Regions from separate parts of the Streptomyces sp. NPDC012510 genome, predicted to be linked through region 2. Evidence: riboswitches for the same ligand, from Rfam matches in the RefSeq annotation. Region 2 holds a riboswitch; each other region holds the start of a gene.

What was found. A riboswitch is a leader RNA that binds a small molecule or an ion and turns the genes downstream of it on or off. The one in region 2 is predicted to bind cyclic di-AMP.
Region 1: linked by a shared signal. The riboswitch ahead of ACFY9I_RS06960 (NlpC/P60 family protein) and the one ahead of ACFY9I_RS12180 (transglycosylase family protein) in region 2 are both predicted to bind cyclic di-AMP.
Region 3: linked by a shared signal. The riboswitch ahead of ACFY9I_RS00220 (peptidoglycan DD-metalloendopeptidase family protein) and the one ahead of ACFY9I_RS12180 (transglycosylase family protein) in region 2 are both predicted to bind cyclic di-AMP.
Region 4: linked by a shared signal. The riboswitch ahead of ACFY9I_RS07915 (peptidoglycan DD-metalloendopeptidase family protein) and the one ahead of ACFY9I_RS12180 (transglycosylase family protein) in region 2 are both predicted to bind cyclic di-AMP.

Annotation. Positions count from the first base shown of each region.
Region 1 covers NZ_JBIBEN010000003.1:340,420-344,224, reverse strand. The annotation lists gene ACFY9I_RS06975 (Scr1 family TA system antitoxin-like transcriptional regulator) at 1-182, opposite strand, end outside; gene ACFY9I_RS06970 (ATP-binding protein) at 429-887, shown strand; gene ACFY9I_RS06965 (DUF6328 family protein) at 859-1,434, opposite strand; gene ACFY9I_RS06960 (NlpC/P60 family protein) at 1,597-2,070, opposite strand; cyclic di-AMP (ydaO/yuaA leader) riboswitch at 2,074-2,285, opposite strand; gene ACFY9I_RS06955 (hypothetical protein) at 2,640-2,957, opposite strand; gene ACFY9I_RS06950 (ATP-dependent Clp protease proteolytic subunit) at 2,965-3,606, opposite strand.
Region 2 covers NZ_JBIBEN010000005.1:414,109-417,913, reverse strand. The annotation lists gene eno (phosphopyruvate hydratase) at 1-393, opposite strand, end outside; gene ACFY9I_RS12180 (transglycosylase family protein) at 832-1,530, opposite strand; cyclic di-AMP (ydaO/yuaA leader) riboswitch at 1,535-1,732, opposite strand; gene ACFY9I_RS12175 (transglycosylase family protein) at 1,915-2,937, opposite strand; gene ACFY9I_RS12170 (cytochrome P450) at 3,066-3,805, opposite strand, start outside.
Region 3 covers NZ_JBIBEN010000001.1:53,185-56,989, reverse strand. The annotation lists gene ACFY9I_RS00225 (alpha-galactosidase) at 1-1,463, shown strand, start outside; cyclic di-AMP (ydaO/yuaA leader) riboswitch at 1,766-1,924, shown strand; gene ACFY9I_RS00220 (peptidoglycan DD-metalloendopeptidase family protein) at 1,929-2,942, shown strand; gene ACFY9I_RS00215 (DUF6250 domain-containing protein) at 3,158-3,805, shown strand, end outside.
Region 4 covers NZ_JBIBEN010000004.1:18,961-22,765, forward strand. The annotation lists gene ACFY9I_RS07910 (aldo/keto reductase) at 1-281, opposite strand, end outside; gene ACFY9I_RS07915 (peptidoglycan DD-metalloendopeptidase family protein) at 498-1,562, opposite strand; cyclic di-AMP (ydaO/yuaA leader) riboswitch at 1,574-1,731, opposite strand; gene ACFY9I_RS07920 (SpoIIE family protein phosphatase) at 2,000-3,121, opposite strand; gene ribA (GTP cyclohydrolase II RibA) at 3,207-3,805, opposite strand, start outside.

The DNA of each region.
Region 1 (3,805 bases), on a different contig from region 2:
TCCAGTAGCTTGCGTACGTCCCCGGCTCTGACCCCGCTGGCGCCCGTCTCGATCCGGCTCACCTTCGACTGGTGCCAGCCCACGAGATGGGCCGCCTCGATACTGGTGAGACTCGAACGGGTGCGCAGGACACGCAACTCGGCACCGAGTTTGCGGCGGCGCACCGCCGGACCGTACCGCATGGGTTCTCCTTCCGCCCGGCGCGCGACGTCGGGGTGACGACAGAGGATGGACGAAGACCCCACCCGAATACGCTCGGCCGTCGGAGAGTTCACCGCTTCGAGCGACAGATATATGCATATCTTGGTGGATCGCCACCCGTGACACCCCAGGTAGTGGCAGTCTGGCGCGAAGCACCAGTCCGGGACCGTAGTCGAACCATCCGCTCCCTGTCGGACACCGGTCCCGTGGGAAAGGGACGCCTCGCCATGGCAGATCACCAGGAAGCATCCGTCACTCTGCCGAGCGATCCCGCCTCGGTGTCCGTTGCCCGGAAATACGTCGCCACCGTGCTGGCCGAATGGGGCCTGCCGGGCGACACGGACATGGCGGACACCGTGCGCCTGATCGTGTCCGAACTCGCCACCAACGCCGTCCAGCACACGCTCGGTCAGTCGCCCACCTTCACCGTGGACATCGCCCTCGACCGGGACGAGCACCTGCGCATCGGTGTCACCGACAGTCATCCACGCTTTCCGAAACGCCTGCCCGCCGCCGTCCAGCAGGACAACGGCCGGGGCATGGTCATCATCCGCTGGCTGACCGCCGAGTGCGGCGGCAGGCTGAGCGTCAGACCCACCCGGGAAGGCGGCAAGACGGTGGCGATCGACCTGCCGTGGACGGTCTCCTCCCAGCCGGTCAGGGCAGGTGGTCCGCAGGAGCCGTGACGGAATCCCGGCCCGTGCCCACGGGGACCGCCTCGTCCTGACGGGGCGCCGAGCCTGCCGCGCCGCGGTTGCGGTCGGAGCGTCCCACCAGCTTCGGGAGCACGACCCACAGAAGCAGACACCCGAGGAACGTGCCGACCCCGGTCGTGATCCCGGCCGTCCGGCTGAGTGTCACATCGACGACGAGCATGACCGACCCGGCGAAGGCCGGCATCAGCACCGCCAGGCCCGCGGTGGCCAGCCGGGAGGAGACCCGCACGATGAGGGGCTTGGCGTTCTGCTGGAAGAGCAGGCGGTGCAGGGCGGCCGGTGCGGTGAAGAGCGCCGCCGCGAGGACCGCCAGCAGCAGGGTGCTGACATAGGTAGCGCGCTGGAAGGAGTCCAGGTCCGGGAATCGGGGTGTGAAGGCCAGTGTCAGCAGGAACGCGAAGAGGATCTGCACCCCGGTCTGGGTGACCCGCAATTCCTGGAGCAACTCGGAGAAGTTGCGGTCGGCTCGTTCGAGGGGGGTCTCGTTGCGCGCGAGGCGGGTGCGTTCATCGGCCATGGCTGAACGAGTAACCAGTTCGGCCCGTGGCACGCCTGCGGGGAGGGGCGCCGAAGAGCGGCCCGGGGGGTGGTCGAGAAAGCGGCCGGAGGGGTTGAGAAGCGGCCGGGGGGTGAGAAGCGGCCGGGGGGCGGCCGTGAGAACCGCCGCCCCCCGTGTGGGTCAGCGGACCCGGCCGTACCAGACGCTCTTCGTCCAGATCTTCTGCAGCCGGACGACGTCACCCGTCTTCGGCGAGTGCCAGATCTTTCCCTTCCCGGCATAGATACCGACGTGGTACACGCTCGATCCCGAGTGGAAGAAGACGAGGTCTCCGAGCTTGCGGTTGCCCGCGGAGATGTGCTTCGTCTTGTTGTACTGCTGCTGAGCAGTACGGGGCAGCTTCTTGCCCGCCTTCTTGAACGAGTAGAGCGTCAGCCCTGAGCAGTCGAACCTGCCCGGGCCCGTGGCGCCGTACTTGTACGGGGAGCCCTTCTTGGAAGCCGCGACCTTGAGTGCCTTCGACGCCACCGTGGCGGCCTCGGCGTCGGCTGCGACGCCCGGGACCACGATGCTGCCGCCCACGGCGGCGATGGTGAGAGCCGAGGCCGTGCCGGCCCGGGTCAACAGCGACGGGACACGATTCAGCGCAGTCATGCGCAACCCTTCGTCAGCCGCCTGTGAAGGATGACCTGTCGGATTCGGGCTGGCGAAGTTGCCCGGCCGCTGACGCGGCTTCACCCCAAGGGCTGCTCGGTGCGGTCATGGCTTGACCGTTCCGGCGACCCGTCGTGCTTGGGTCCTCCACTCCTGCCGATGCACTCCTGTCGACCGGTCATCCGGGCGGCGGCAGGACTCGGCGTCCACCCGGATCGCCCCGCCGCTGTGGCGGGGGCTTGTCGTCAGGAAGGGATCTTGACGCACGGAAGTCCGAAAATCCCAACGGAACCGGGGATTTGTGGTCTTACTCACCACTCACCCGTTCGGGTGGACAGGCCGTTTTCGGCTGTTGTGTCCACAGGGTCGAGGAGGCCCGCACCAGCACCGGAACGACATACTCCGGCCGTTCGTCAGGCATGTTGCGCAACTTCACAGGTCCTCCCGACGTATGGGCCGATGGGTTGATCGTGGTAGGCCGTCCGGAGGGCGCCGAACCCGGGCCGGACGCCCCGTCAGTAGTACGGCGACCGACCCGTGATCGGTTCAGGCGGCGAGCCCGGCCTGGTTCAGGCGGGTGAGTCCTCCGGCTCCGGCGGCAGTGCGACGCGGGCCGCCCGTCGCTCGCCGTCCAGGACCCGCAGCGCCCGTGCGAGGGTCGGGGCGTGCACCTCGTTCTCACCGCGCCTGTGCATCAGTTCGAGTGCGTCGCGCAGGGCGGTCGCCTTGGTGACGAGTGCCTGCGCCGCCCGCAACCCGCGATAGGTGTCACCGGGACGGGCGGGGTTGATGCGGCCGAGCAGGTCGACCACGTCGAGATAACGGTCGATCAGCTCCGCCTCGGCGCGGGTGAGCGCGGGCAGCGGCGGCAGTTCGGGTGGGAGCATCGACGCCTCACCTCGCTGCCGGGAGCGTGTCCGAGGACCTGCGGCTCGGGATCACCCGATCGGCCAGCCCGTACTCCACCGCCGCCTTGGCGTCGAGGAACATGTGCCGTTCGATATCGGCGCTGATCCGCTCCGGAGTCTGCCCCGTGTGCCGTACGAGCATCTCCTCCAGGCTCCGGCGGTTGCGCATCAACTCCTCCGCCTGGATCGCCAGATCGCTCGCCTGGCCCTCGACCGGATCGGTCAGCGCCGGCTGGTGGATCAGCACGCGCGCCCCCGGCAGCACGAACCGCTTGCCCGGCGTGCCCGCCGCGAGCAGCACCGCGGCGGACGACCCTGCCTGTCCCAGGCAGATCGTCTCCACATCGCAGGTGACGAACCGGATCGTGTCGTAGAGCGCAGTCATCGCGTTGAACGAGCCGCCGGGCGAGTTGATGTACAGCGAGATGTCCCGGTCCGGTGCCTGGTACTCGAGGTGCATGAACTGGGCCATGACATCGTTCGCCGACGTGTCGTCGATCTGTGTTCCGAGGAACACGATTCGCTCTTCCAGCAGCTTCGAGTACGGATCCGTAGTGCGGTGACCCGCACCAGTGCGCTCGGTGAACTGGGGCAGCACATGGCGGGCCGACGGTCGGTTCGCGGGCATGGGCGCGCCTCCTCTGAAATTGGTTCTGTACAGAACGTACAGTACGTACGGGTGGCGGGGAAGGAGTCCACGCCGAGAGCGAAACGGCCCCCTGGCCGAGTGGTCCGGGGCGCCGTTGTGGGCGGGCTGGGGCGATGGGATCAGTTGATGGCGACGCCGGACGCGGTGACTACGCGGGCAACCAGGACGCCGACACCGT
Region 2 (3,805 bases):
GAAGAGCGGGAGGTCGCTGGCCTCGGAGGCGGCGTGGGCGACGGCGAGGGAGACGCCGAGGATGGCGTTGGCGCCGAGGGAGCCCTTGTTGTCGGTGGCGTCCAGGTCGAACATCGCCTGGTCGATCAGGCGCTGCTCGGTGGCGTCGTAGCCGACGAGCTCCGGGCCGATCTGCTCGATGACCGCGAGGACGGCCTTCTCCACGCCCTTGCCCAGGTAGCGGTTGGGGTCACCGTCACGGAGCTCGATGGCCTCGAAGGCACCCGTGGAGGCGCCGGACGGAACGGCGGCACGACCCGTGCTGCCGTCGTCGAGGCCGACCTCGACCTCGACCGTGGGGTTGCCTCGGGAGTCCAGGATTTCCCGGGCTACGACGACGTCGATGGACGGCACGAGCATCTCCTTCTTGGGATGTGACGCGATGTGACGCTGTTTGCGACTAGAGCCTAACCGCCCCGGGCCTGTCGGCAGCCGACCGACCGTCCCGTGGACAGACAGACCGTATCCATTGTTCCCGGCCGGAACAAAGGGGGGGTGGACAAGAAGGAAGCAGGAGAAGCTGGAGAAGGGGGCGCGAGCAACGAAAAACCCCGCTCCGGTGCGTACGGGGGAATGCGCACCGGAGCGGGGAGCCCGTAGGGACGGGGGGACGGCCCTCACGGGGTCTTCACTATGGAGGACACGGCCGTGAGGGGGCTGTGGTTCAGCCGGGGAGCGGCCTGTTTTCCCGGCCCGGCTGAACCCGCCTCACCGGCCCGGCCGTTGGGGCGGCCGTGAAGGAGGGCCGGTGGTGCCTGACGCCCGGTGGCCGTTGCGGCCCGGGGTCGGGGGTCAGCTCAGGTGGAGCTGCTGGCCCGGGAAGATGAAGTCGGCATCGTCGATGATGTCCTTGTTCAGCTCGTAGAGCTTCTCCCAGCCGCCCTCGACGTTCTCCTTCTCGGCGATGGCGCTGAGGGTGTCACCGCTAGCGACCTTGTACTCGCCGTCGCCCTTCTTGACCTTCTTGCCGGTCGGGGTCTCGACGGTGGCGCGCTCGGAGGAGCGGGAGGCACGGGTCTCCTGGGTGCTCTTCTGAGTGCCCTCCTGGGCGCTCTCCTGCGAGGAGCCGGAGTTCGAGCCCGAGTTCGACGAGGAGGCCGGGGCACCGTCGTACGAGGCGCCGGACAGGCCCTTGCCGCAGACCGGCCAGGCACCCTTGCCCTGGCTCGCGAGGACCTTCTCGGCGATCTCGATCTGCTGCGCCTTGCTGGCCTGGTCGGCGGTGGAGGCGTACTTCGTACCGCCGTACCCGGCCCAGGTGGAGGCCGCGAACTGCAGACCGCCGTAGTAGCCGTTGCCGGTGTTGATGGACCAGTTCCCGCCGGACTCGCACTGGGCGACGGCGTCCCACTCGGAGGCGGTGGCGGCGGAGGCGCTGCCGGCGGCCATCAGCGGGGCGGCGATGGCGGCGGCGCCGGTGACACCGGCGACGGCGATGGCGCGAGCGGCCTTGGACGGGCGGCGGTGCTTGCCAGTGCTGGAAAACAGCATGAAGTGATCCCCTCACCGACGCCTGCGAGGTGAGCTGTCGGGTTCGGGCCGGTTGAGTTGCCCGGCCGCGCCCGCTCGCCTTTCGGCTCGCGTCACGCGGCTTCACCCCGAGCCGGTGCCGGTGGTGCGCCCCGAAGGGCTCGACCGCCGGACCCGGCACTTACCTTGGGTCCCCCGCTCCTGCCTACGGCGCTTGACGCGACGACTGTTCCTTGCGGCCGTTGGCAGGATTCGGCGTACCGACCGCAGGTGCCCGCTGTGGCGAGCGGTCACGACCGTAATCACGAGATTCGCCGAATTTCAAAGACGATCAGGGGGTCTGTGATTCATCTCCCACCGAGATCAAATCGGGCATTAGCGGGCTAAACCCGATCTGAACTCGCGCTACTTTTCGCCCGTTTCGGCACCGACTTCGAGGGTCTGACCGGGAAGGATGAGGTCCGGGTCGGTTCCGACCGTGCTCTCGTTCTCGGCGTACAGCTCCCGCCACCCGCCGTCCACCCCGAGCGAGTTCGCGATGCCCGTCAGACTGTCGCCCGTGCGGACGGTGTACGAGCCGTCCACGACCTCGCGCGCCGCGTCGCCGCTCCGGGAGGCGTGACGGCCGGAGGCCGAGGAATCGGTAGGCGATCCGTCGGCGGCGTCCGCGTCCGCGCCCGTGCCGTCACCCTCGTCGGCAGTGGCACCACGGTGACGGCCGGTACCGCTGCCGCCCTCACCGGCGGCCTTGGTGGAATCCTCGATGACACCGGGGGACGATTCGGACAATTCTCCCGAGTCGGTCGACCCGGAGGAGCCGGGAGAGCTGGAGCGGTCGGACTGGTCGGTCGTATCGGTGGAACCGGATGAATCGCCGGAATCAGCCAACTTGGTGGAGTCTGACGAACCTGATGAACCAGAAGAACCGGAAGAAGTGGATGAATCGGATCTCTCAGGCGAGCGACTCGAAGGGGATGAAGGAGTCGAACTCGAAGACTCGCCGGAGTCCGGCGAGTCGCCCGTGAGGCCCGTGTCCACGTCGGCTGAGCCTGAGTCGCCGGCGAGGTTGTGGAGCACTCCGCAGGTGGACCAGACGCCGACGCCCTGGTCGGCGAGCACCTTTTCGGCCACCGCTATCTGCTGCGAACGGCTGGCCTGGTCGGCGCTGGTGGCGTAGGCGAGGCCGCCGTACTTCTCCCAGTTCTCCTGGGTCAACTGCAGGCCGCCGTAGCGACCGTTACCGGTGTCCGCGCTCCAGGAGCCGCCGCTCTCGCACTCCGCCACCTGGTCCCAGGTGGTCCCGTCGGCCGCACTCGCGCCGGTGGCACCGAGGAAGGGGATCGCGATGGCCGAGCCGGTCACTCCGGCCGCGACGAGGAGGGCCGGAGCCTGACGGGGGCGACGGTGACGACCGGTCCCGGAGAGCATGCGGTTGCCTTTCACACGACAGCAGTGACCTGTGCGAAGGGTGTGGCGTCAGCCCTTCGCACTGACGTGTGAACGTATCGGGAGTCGATCAGTTGTCACAAGTCAATGCAGTACAGATCACGTGAAGATCACAGACTTGAGGGTGCGTCATCTTCCGGCGCGGAGCGGGGTAGTGCTACGGGTTGCCCACCCGCCGTGAAATCCACCGGAAGCGTGCGCAACCCACGCATGATGAGCCCACCCCGCCATCGCACATCAGCCGGATCCACCGCGAGTCGGAGGTCCGGGAGGCGGGTGAGGAGGGTGGAGAGGGCGGTGTGGGCTTCGAGGCGGGCCAGGGGGGCGCCGAGGCAGTAGTGGATGCCGTGGCCGTAGCCGAGGTGCTGGTTGTCCCGGCGGGAGAGGTCGAGGGTGTCGGGGTCGTGGAAGCGGGCCGGGTCACGATCGGCCGCGGCGAGGACGACGAGGACGGGGTCGCCGGGGGCGATGTCCTGGCCGCCGATCGTGAGGGGTCGGGTGGCGAAGCGCCAGGTGGCGAGCTCGACAGGGCCGTCGTAGCGGAGGAGTTCCTCGACGCCGGTTTCGAGCAGCGCGGACTCGCCGGCAGCGAGGGAGCTCTGCAGGCGTTCTCGTTGCTCGGGGTGGGTGAGGAGGGCGTACATGCCGTTGCCGATGAGGTTGACGGTCGTCTCGAACCCGGCGAACAGCAGGATGAACGCCATCGCCGCGGCCTCGTTCTCGGTGAGGTGCTCTCCGTGGTCGGAGGCGCGGATGAGCGCGGAGATGAGGTCCTCGCCGGGGGTGGGGGTCTCGGGGAGCGCCTCGCGCTTGCGGTGGATCAGGTCGGCGAGGTAGCCGCGCATCTTCT
Region 3 (3,805 bases), on a different contig from region 2:
ACACCGACGCCACCGAGGAGCGCGGTGAGGTCTACGGCTGCGCCCTGGGCTGGTCCGGGTCGTGGCGGATCGCGGTCGCCCAACTCCCGGACGCGCGCGTGCAGATCACCGGTGGCGCCGGTTACGACGAGTCCGGGCTGCTGAGGCTGGGGACCGGTGGGACGTTCACCACGCCCGTCTTCGCCGGTCTGTGGAGCGACGGCGGCTTCGGCGGGGCGAGCCGAGCCTGGCACGCCTATCAGCGGGCGTACGTCATCCCGGACGCCGACCAGGACCGGCCGGTGCTCTTCAACTCCTGGGAGGCCACCGAGTTCGACATCTCGGAGGAGCAGCAGGGGGCGCTCGCGCGGCGAGCGGCGGCCATCGGGGTCGAGCTGTTCGTGGTGGACGACGGTTGGTTCGGGACGCGGACCAGCGACCGGGCCGGGCTCGGCGACTGGACCCCCAACCCGGACCGCTTCCCGAAAGGCCTGAAGCCACTCGCCGACTATGTGCACGCGCTCGACATGCGGTTCGGCATCTGGGTGGAGCCCGAGATGGTCAACCCGGACAGCGAGCTGTATCGGGCGCATCCCGAATGGGCGCAGTTCCAGTCAGGACGAAAGAGGACAGAACTACGCAATCAGCTCGTTCTCAATCTCGCACGCGAGGACGTCCAGGAGTACCTCTGGGAGCGGCTGGACGCCCTCCTGTCCAGCGCGCCGATCGACTATGTGAAGTGGGACTTCAACCGCTGCTTCACCGACGCCGGCTGGCCCGGGGAGCCGTATCCGCAGAAGCTGTGGGTCGAGCACGTGCACGCCTTCTACACCCTGCTGGACCGGCTGCGGGCCGCGCATCCCGGCGTCGCCTTCGAGTCGTGCTCGGGCGGTGGCGGCCGCATCGATCTCGGGGTCATGGCGCGGACGGACCAGGTGTGGACCTCCGACAACACCGACCCGCTCGACCGGCTCGCCATCCAGCACGGCTTCAGCCAGATCCACCCGGCCCGGGTCATGGCCGCATGGGTCACCGACAGCCCGAACAACCAGCTCAACGGCCGGGCCAGCTCGCTGCGGTTCCGTTTCGTCAGCGCCATGGCGGGTGTGCTGGGGGTCGGCGGCGACCTCACCGAGTGGACCGAGGAGGAGCTGGCCGAGGCGCGGGACTGGGTGGAGCTGTACAAGGAGATCCGGCCGGTCGTCCAGCGTGGCGACCTCTACCGGCTGCGTGCGCCGACGGGTGGGCTGAGCGCTGTGCAGTACGTCCACGGTGACGAGGTAGTCGTCCTGGCCTGGCTGCAGGCCCAGCACTACGGCGAGCCGCCGGCCCCGCTCCGGCTGCGTGGCCTCGACCCGACAAAACACTATGAATGCCGAGAAACGGGCGAAGTGTACCGAGGTGGCGTGCTGTTGCATCACGGGCTGCGGACGGGGTTGCGTGGCGACTTCGATGCGACGGTTATCCGCCTGTGTCGCAGATGAGTGAACTGTCCGAAATTGAGCGGTAATTCCAACAAGCCCTGAAATAAAGCCTACTGGCGCGTAGGTGCGTGAGCAGCGTCATATTCGTGACCCTCTGTCGCCGCCATGTCCACGTAATTCGTAGGTGGTTCCAGGGCGGTTGGAAAACGCCGAAGACCGGTCTTTTACGGAGCGTCATCATGAATTGAGGTAAGGATCAGAGGAAAAGACGCACAGGAAGTCCCAATGGTTGTCTCTGTAGGCACAAGTCGCTTACGTTCTGCGTCAATCCGGACGGACGCCCAATCCTGCCGCCGACCGGAGCCGCGTACCGACCCGATCCACGGCAGGAGCGGGGGACCCACAGGTAGTACCGCCTGTTCCGGTTCCCGGAACGGCTAGGGGTATAGCCGTGCGCAAGCACGGCCGGGCATCTCCAGCCCGCACCCGACAGCTCACCTCGCAGGCGCCGGAGAGGAATTCGTCATGCCCGCGAAGGGTAAGCACCGCCGTCCGAAGTCCCAGCGTTTCACCCGCTCGATCGCCGCGGCCGGCACCGGTGGCGCGGCACTCGCACTGCCGTTGATCGGGGCCGCCGGCGCCCATGCCGCGACCCCGACGGCCGCGGTCTCCGACGTCTCCGAGAAGACGGCCGCGGTGGCGCCCGAGAAGGCCGTGGCCCAGGCGGGCGCGCGGATCGAGCAGGCCGAGAAGGCCGCACAAGCGCAGAGGACCGCCACCAAGAAGGCGACGACCAGGACCTACTCGGTGAAGGTCGGCGACTACCTCTCGAAGATCGCGGACGAGCAGGACGTCGAAGGGGGCTGGAAGCGGCTCTACTCGGACAACCGTGAGGCCATCGGCTCCGACCCGTCGCTGATCCACCCGGGCCTGAAGCTCACGATCGGTGGCCAGGCCCCGTCGAGCGGCACGTCGAAGGCGCCGACGACCGGGTCGTCGCAGTCCTCGAAGTCCTCCCAGTCGTCCCAGTCCTCCCAGTCGTCGAAGTCCTCCGGCTCCTCGACGCAGAAGGCGAAGGACACCCAGGCGTCGACCTCCACGTCGAACAACCAGTCCTCCTCGTCCAACGGCTCCGGCTTCAGCTCGCCCATCCAGGGCGCCACTGTGGGCACCGCGTACAAGATCGCAGGCAGCATGTGGTCCAGCGGTTACCACACGGGTGTCGACTTCGTGGCTCCGACCGGTACGAGCCTCAGGGCCGTGGGCGCGGGCACCGTCGTCTCGGCCGGCTGGGGCGGCGCGTACGGCAACCAGGTCGTCGTCAAGCTCGCCGACGGCTACTACGCCCAGTACGCCCACCTCTCGTCGATCTCCGTCTCCGCGGGGCAGTCGGTGAGCGGCGGCCAGCAGATCGGCCTCTCCGGGGCGACCGGCAACGTCACCGGCCCGCACCTCCACTTCGAGATCCGCACCACGCCGAACTACGGCTCGGACATCGACCCGCTGGCCTACCTGCGGTCGAAGGGCGTCGGCGTCTGACGCGTCCGTCCGCACCACCGTTCGCCCCGAAGGCCGGGCCCCGTGATCCCCGGGGTCCGGCCTTCGGCGCGGGTGCCTCGGGGTGCGGGTCGTGAGGGCTGTGTCGCGGTTCTGTGGCTTGGCCGACCGGGGGCTCGACAGTGGGGTGTCAGTAGGGACACAGTGATCGCCGAAAGCGCTTTCTTCGATCTTTTGATCCCTGGAGAAGGAGTCTCATGACCACACGCAGAGCCTTCGGAGCCGTAGCCGCCGGTGCCGTCGTCGCGGCGCTCGCTCCCCCCGGGGCCGCGCGTGCGGCTTCGCGCCGGGGGAGGCGGCGGCTGTTCGCGGCGGACGACTTCCGGTGCGGACTGAGGCAGTGGGCCGTGGAGTTGGAGCGGGGTGGCTCGGTCACCGCTGCGGGCGGGGTGCTGGACGTCGATGTGCCGGCCGGGGCCACGGTGTGGTTCCGGCGAAGCCTGGAAGGGCCGTACGTCGTCGAGTACACGGCCACGCCGGTCTCCGAGGGCGGCGTCAACGACCGCGTCTCCGATCTCAACAACTTCTGGAACGCCGTCGACGTGCGCTCACCCGAAGATCTTTTCGCCACTCCGCGCGGTGGCGCACTCGCCGAGTACGACTATCTGAAGACGTACTACTCGGGCTACGGGGCCAACTACAACACCACGACACGGCTGCGTCGTTACGTCGGCGAGGCAGGGGTGCGGCCGCTGATCCACGACTACACCGAGCCGCTGCTCGTCGCCAACGAGCCGAACCAAGTCCGGATCGTGTCGGACGGTTCCACCGTGCGCTGGTGGAACAACGGGCGGCTCGTTTTCGACTACGTGGACCAGCAGCCGTACACACGGGGGCACTTCGCG
Region 4 (3,805 bases), on a different contig from region 2:
TCGGGGTGCTGGCTCACCTTGGTAGCGATGACCACGTCGGCGCGGTTGCCACGCGACTTGAGCCACCTGCCGATGATCCGCTCGGACTCGCCCCCCTCGTTGCCCTCCACCCACGCCGAGTAGGAGTCGGCGGTGTCGACGAAGTTGCCGCCCGCCGCCGCGTAGGCGTCGAGGACGGCGAAGGACTGCGCCTCGTCGGCGGTCCAGCCGAAGACGTTGCCGCCGAGGGAGAGGGGGAAGACCCTGATGTCGGACGTGCCCAGTTGGCGAAGAGTAGTCATGTCCTACGTCAACCGGTGGGGCGGACTTCCGCATTCCGGCTCGGCGTGACGTGTGCGTGAAGCGTCCGTCCCGCCGTCGTGAACCGCCGTCGTGAACGGCCGTCGTGAACGGCCATCGTGAACCGCCCCCGGGAACCGCCCTGGGGACCGTCCCTGGGAACGACGAACGCCGCGTGGTCCTCGCGGACTTACGCGGCGTACGAGTCGGTCGGTTCCCTACGGGTTCAGGCCCTTGCTGCGCAGCCATGCCGCCGGGTCGATGCCGCTGCTGGAGCCGCCGGGGTGGACCTCCATGTGGAGGTGGGCGCCGGTGACGTTGCCCGTGGCGCCGACGCGGCCGATGACGTCGCCGGTGGCGACCTTCTGGCCGACGCTGACGCCGATGGAGGACTGGTGGGCGTACCAGATCTCGGTGCCGTCATCGAGGGTGAGCACGGTCTTGTAGCCGTAGGAACCCTCGTACCCGGCCTGCGTGATGGTGCCGCTGTGGACGGCCTTGATGAGGGTGCCCGTGGGAGCGGCGAAGTCGAGGCCGGTGTGGTAGCCGGAGGACCAGTAGGGGCCGGCCTGACCGAAGGTGGAGGTGAGGGTGTAGGAGGAGGTGGGGAGCGCGAACTGCTTGGCGAGGGCCGCGAGGCGCTCGGCTTCCTTCTTCCGCTCGGCCTCCTCCGCCGCCTTCTTCTTCGCGGCGGCTTCCTTGGCCTCGGCTTCCTTCTTCTCCTCGGCGGCCTGCTCGGCGGCCTTGTTCGCGGCGGCCGTCTGGGCGGCCTCGGCGGTGGCCTTGTCGAACGCGTCCTGCTGGGACTCGGCCTGTGCCATGATGCGGGCGCGCAGCGCCTCGCCGGCGTTGGCGGTGCCCTGCTCGGTGTCGGCGGCGATCAGACCGGCGCTGCTGAGGGGGGTCGTGGAGGCCTGGGGCTCCGGCTCCTCGGCGTCGTCCTCGAAGACCGAGCCGACGTTCGGCATGTCGGGCAGCGATATGGACACCGGGGCCTTGCCGGACTGCGCGCTGGCCATGCCGGCGCCGCTGACGGCGGCTATGACACCGACGCCCAGGACCGTGGAGCTGCGGGCGAGACCGCCACGGGCGAGTACGCCGCCGCTCTTCTTGGCGACGCGGTGCCGACCGCGAACGGGGCGAATGGACTCCTCGGTGGGGTTCCACTCCTGCCAGGGGCCCTCGTTGTCGCTGCTGTAGCTGCCGTAGCCGAACGTCTGGCTGTCGCCATCGCGTTGGCTCGGTACGAACGGGGCTTCGGTCGCGGACCGGTTCGACGCCACGTGGGCGTACTCCTTTCCTTCCTTCTCGCCTACCGGGTTAGCTGACGGGTTCGGAGCAGGAAGGTCTCCTACGCGCGTAAACCTGACGTGCTGCCACGACGGTTTGCGCGCGATTCACCCCAGGGTGGTGGTTCCCCGGTTCCCTTGCGGGATTCGGCGCGTGAGCACGGAGCCGTCTCTTGTGACGGCTGGGACGACCGCGCTGCGTTATCGAACGTTAATAGACGGGGGTACTCCATTCCAAGCTGTTCCTGATGATCGTTCCGGCTTCCGCCGTGGACTTTACGGGTCATGAGGGGTGGAAAACGGGCGAGTTGACCCTGACTCGGGAGTAACAATCGCGCTGACAGTACGCAAGTCGCTATACGGAGCAAGGTCGGATGGACACGCTCGGTGACAGCGGGCGTGGAAGATGTGAGAGAGACGTGTCGGAGGGGTCAGGAGCGGCGGATCGCCAGAAGGGCCATGTCGTCCGTCGTGCGGTCGCCCGTGTGCCGGCGCACCTCCTCCGCGAGGGTCGTCAAGAGGACGCGCGGTCCGGGGAACGTACGGCCGGACAGGCGCTCGGCCGGGTCGTAGAAGACGCCGTGGCTGTCGCGGGCCTCCGAGAGGCCGTCGGTGTAGAAGAGGAGGGTGGCGCCGGGCGGGAACCCGGTCTCCTCGGCGCGGTCGGGCCAGGTGCCCACATCGTCCAGGCCGAGCGGGAGCGCGGGGTGCGGGGCGTCCAGGGTGCGCAGGGTGCCGTCGGCGTGCAGCAGCAGGGGGGACGGATGGCCTCGGTTGACGATCCGGGCACGTCCGGAGCCATGCGGGAACTCGGCCAGGACCGCCGTGACGAACCCCTCGTACTCGACGTTGGCGTCCCGTCGCGCGGCTTCCCGCCGCGTCGCTTCCCGGGCCAGCGCCCGTTCCAGCCGCTGGGCGACCGCTTCGAGCGTCGACTCCTGCTCGGCCGCCTCCCGGAACGCGCCGATCAGCACGGCCACCGCCGAGACCGCCCCCAGCCCCTTGCCACGCACATCGCCCACGATCAGCCGTACCCCGTGGGGTGAGTCCTGCACCGCGTAGAGATCGCCCCCGATCGACGCCCCGGCCTGCGCGGCCTCGTACCGCGCGGCGATCTCCAGCCCGCCGATCCGCTCCTGCGGCACCGGCAGGACCGCCCGCTGCGCCGCCGCGGCGATCTCGCGGGCGGTGGCGAGCCGGGCGTCGCTGCGGCGGACGAGACGGTTGATGAGCACGGCCAGCGCGGCGACGGTGGCCACCGTCGCGATCTCCGTGATCGCGTCCTCATGGCCCGCGTCGTCGTAGTAGAGCCGTACGGCGGTGATGCCGGCGACCGAGGCGACGCCGGTGATCACCGTGCCGCGCAGCGAGAAGAGCGGGGCCGCGACGAGGGGCGCGGCCGTGAAGAAGGGGACCGCCGTGAAGTCGCGCGGGGTGAAGTGGTCGTAGAAGAGGCCCGTGGCGATCAGCAGGACGGGGAGAACACGGGCGAGCGCACGGGTGTACGAGAACCGCCGGCCGACCGACTCCCTCGCACCCTCTGGCTGCCCCACGGATACAGGGTTTCCGGGGTGGGAGTGCGGGGCTAGTCGGCGGGGCCGAGTGGGCTAGTGGTCATCCCGCTGGTCAGCCCGCCGGTCAGCCCGCTGTTATTCCAGTGAGTTTCGGCAGCTCCTGCAGCTTCTGCAGCTCGGTCAGTTCCGGCAGGGGGAGGGTGTGCTGGGTCTGGAGGACCTTGGCGCGGAGGTAGCGGACGTTGTGGGCGGTGGTGAAGACGCCCGTGGGGACGCGGTGCCGCACGCCGAGGTCAAGGCCGCGAAGCTGCTGCGCCTTGTCGGGGTTGTTGGAGAGCAGGTCCAGCTCGTCGATGCCGAGGGCCTTCAGCATCTGGGCCGCCGCCGTGTAGTCGCGGGCGTCCTCCGGCAGGCCGAGGGCCGCGTTCGCCTCGTAGGTGTCGAGGCCCTGGTCCTGGAGGGCGTACGCGTCGAGCTTGTTGTAGAGGCCGATGCCCCGGCCCTCCTGGCGGAGGTAGAGGAGGACGCCACCTCGGTCGGCGATCCGCTCCACCGCCTCGCGCAGCTGCGGGCCGCAGTCGCAGCGGGCCGAGCCGAACACGTCGCCGGTCAGGCACTCGGAGTGCAGCCGGACCAGCGGGGCCGTGCCGGGGGCCGGGTCGCCGAGGACCATCGCCACGTGCTCCTGGCCGTCGACGAGTCCGTGGAAGGTGACCAGTTCGG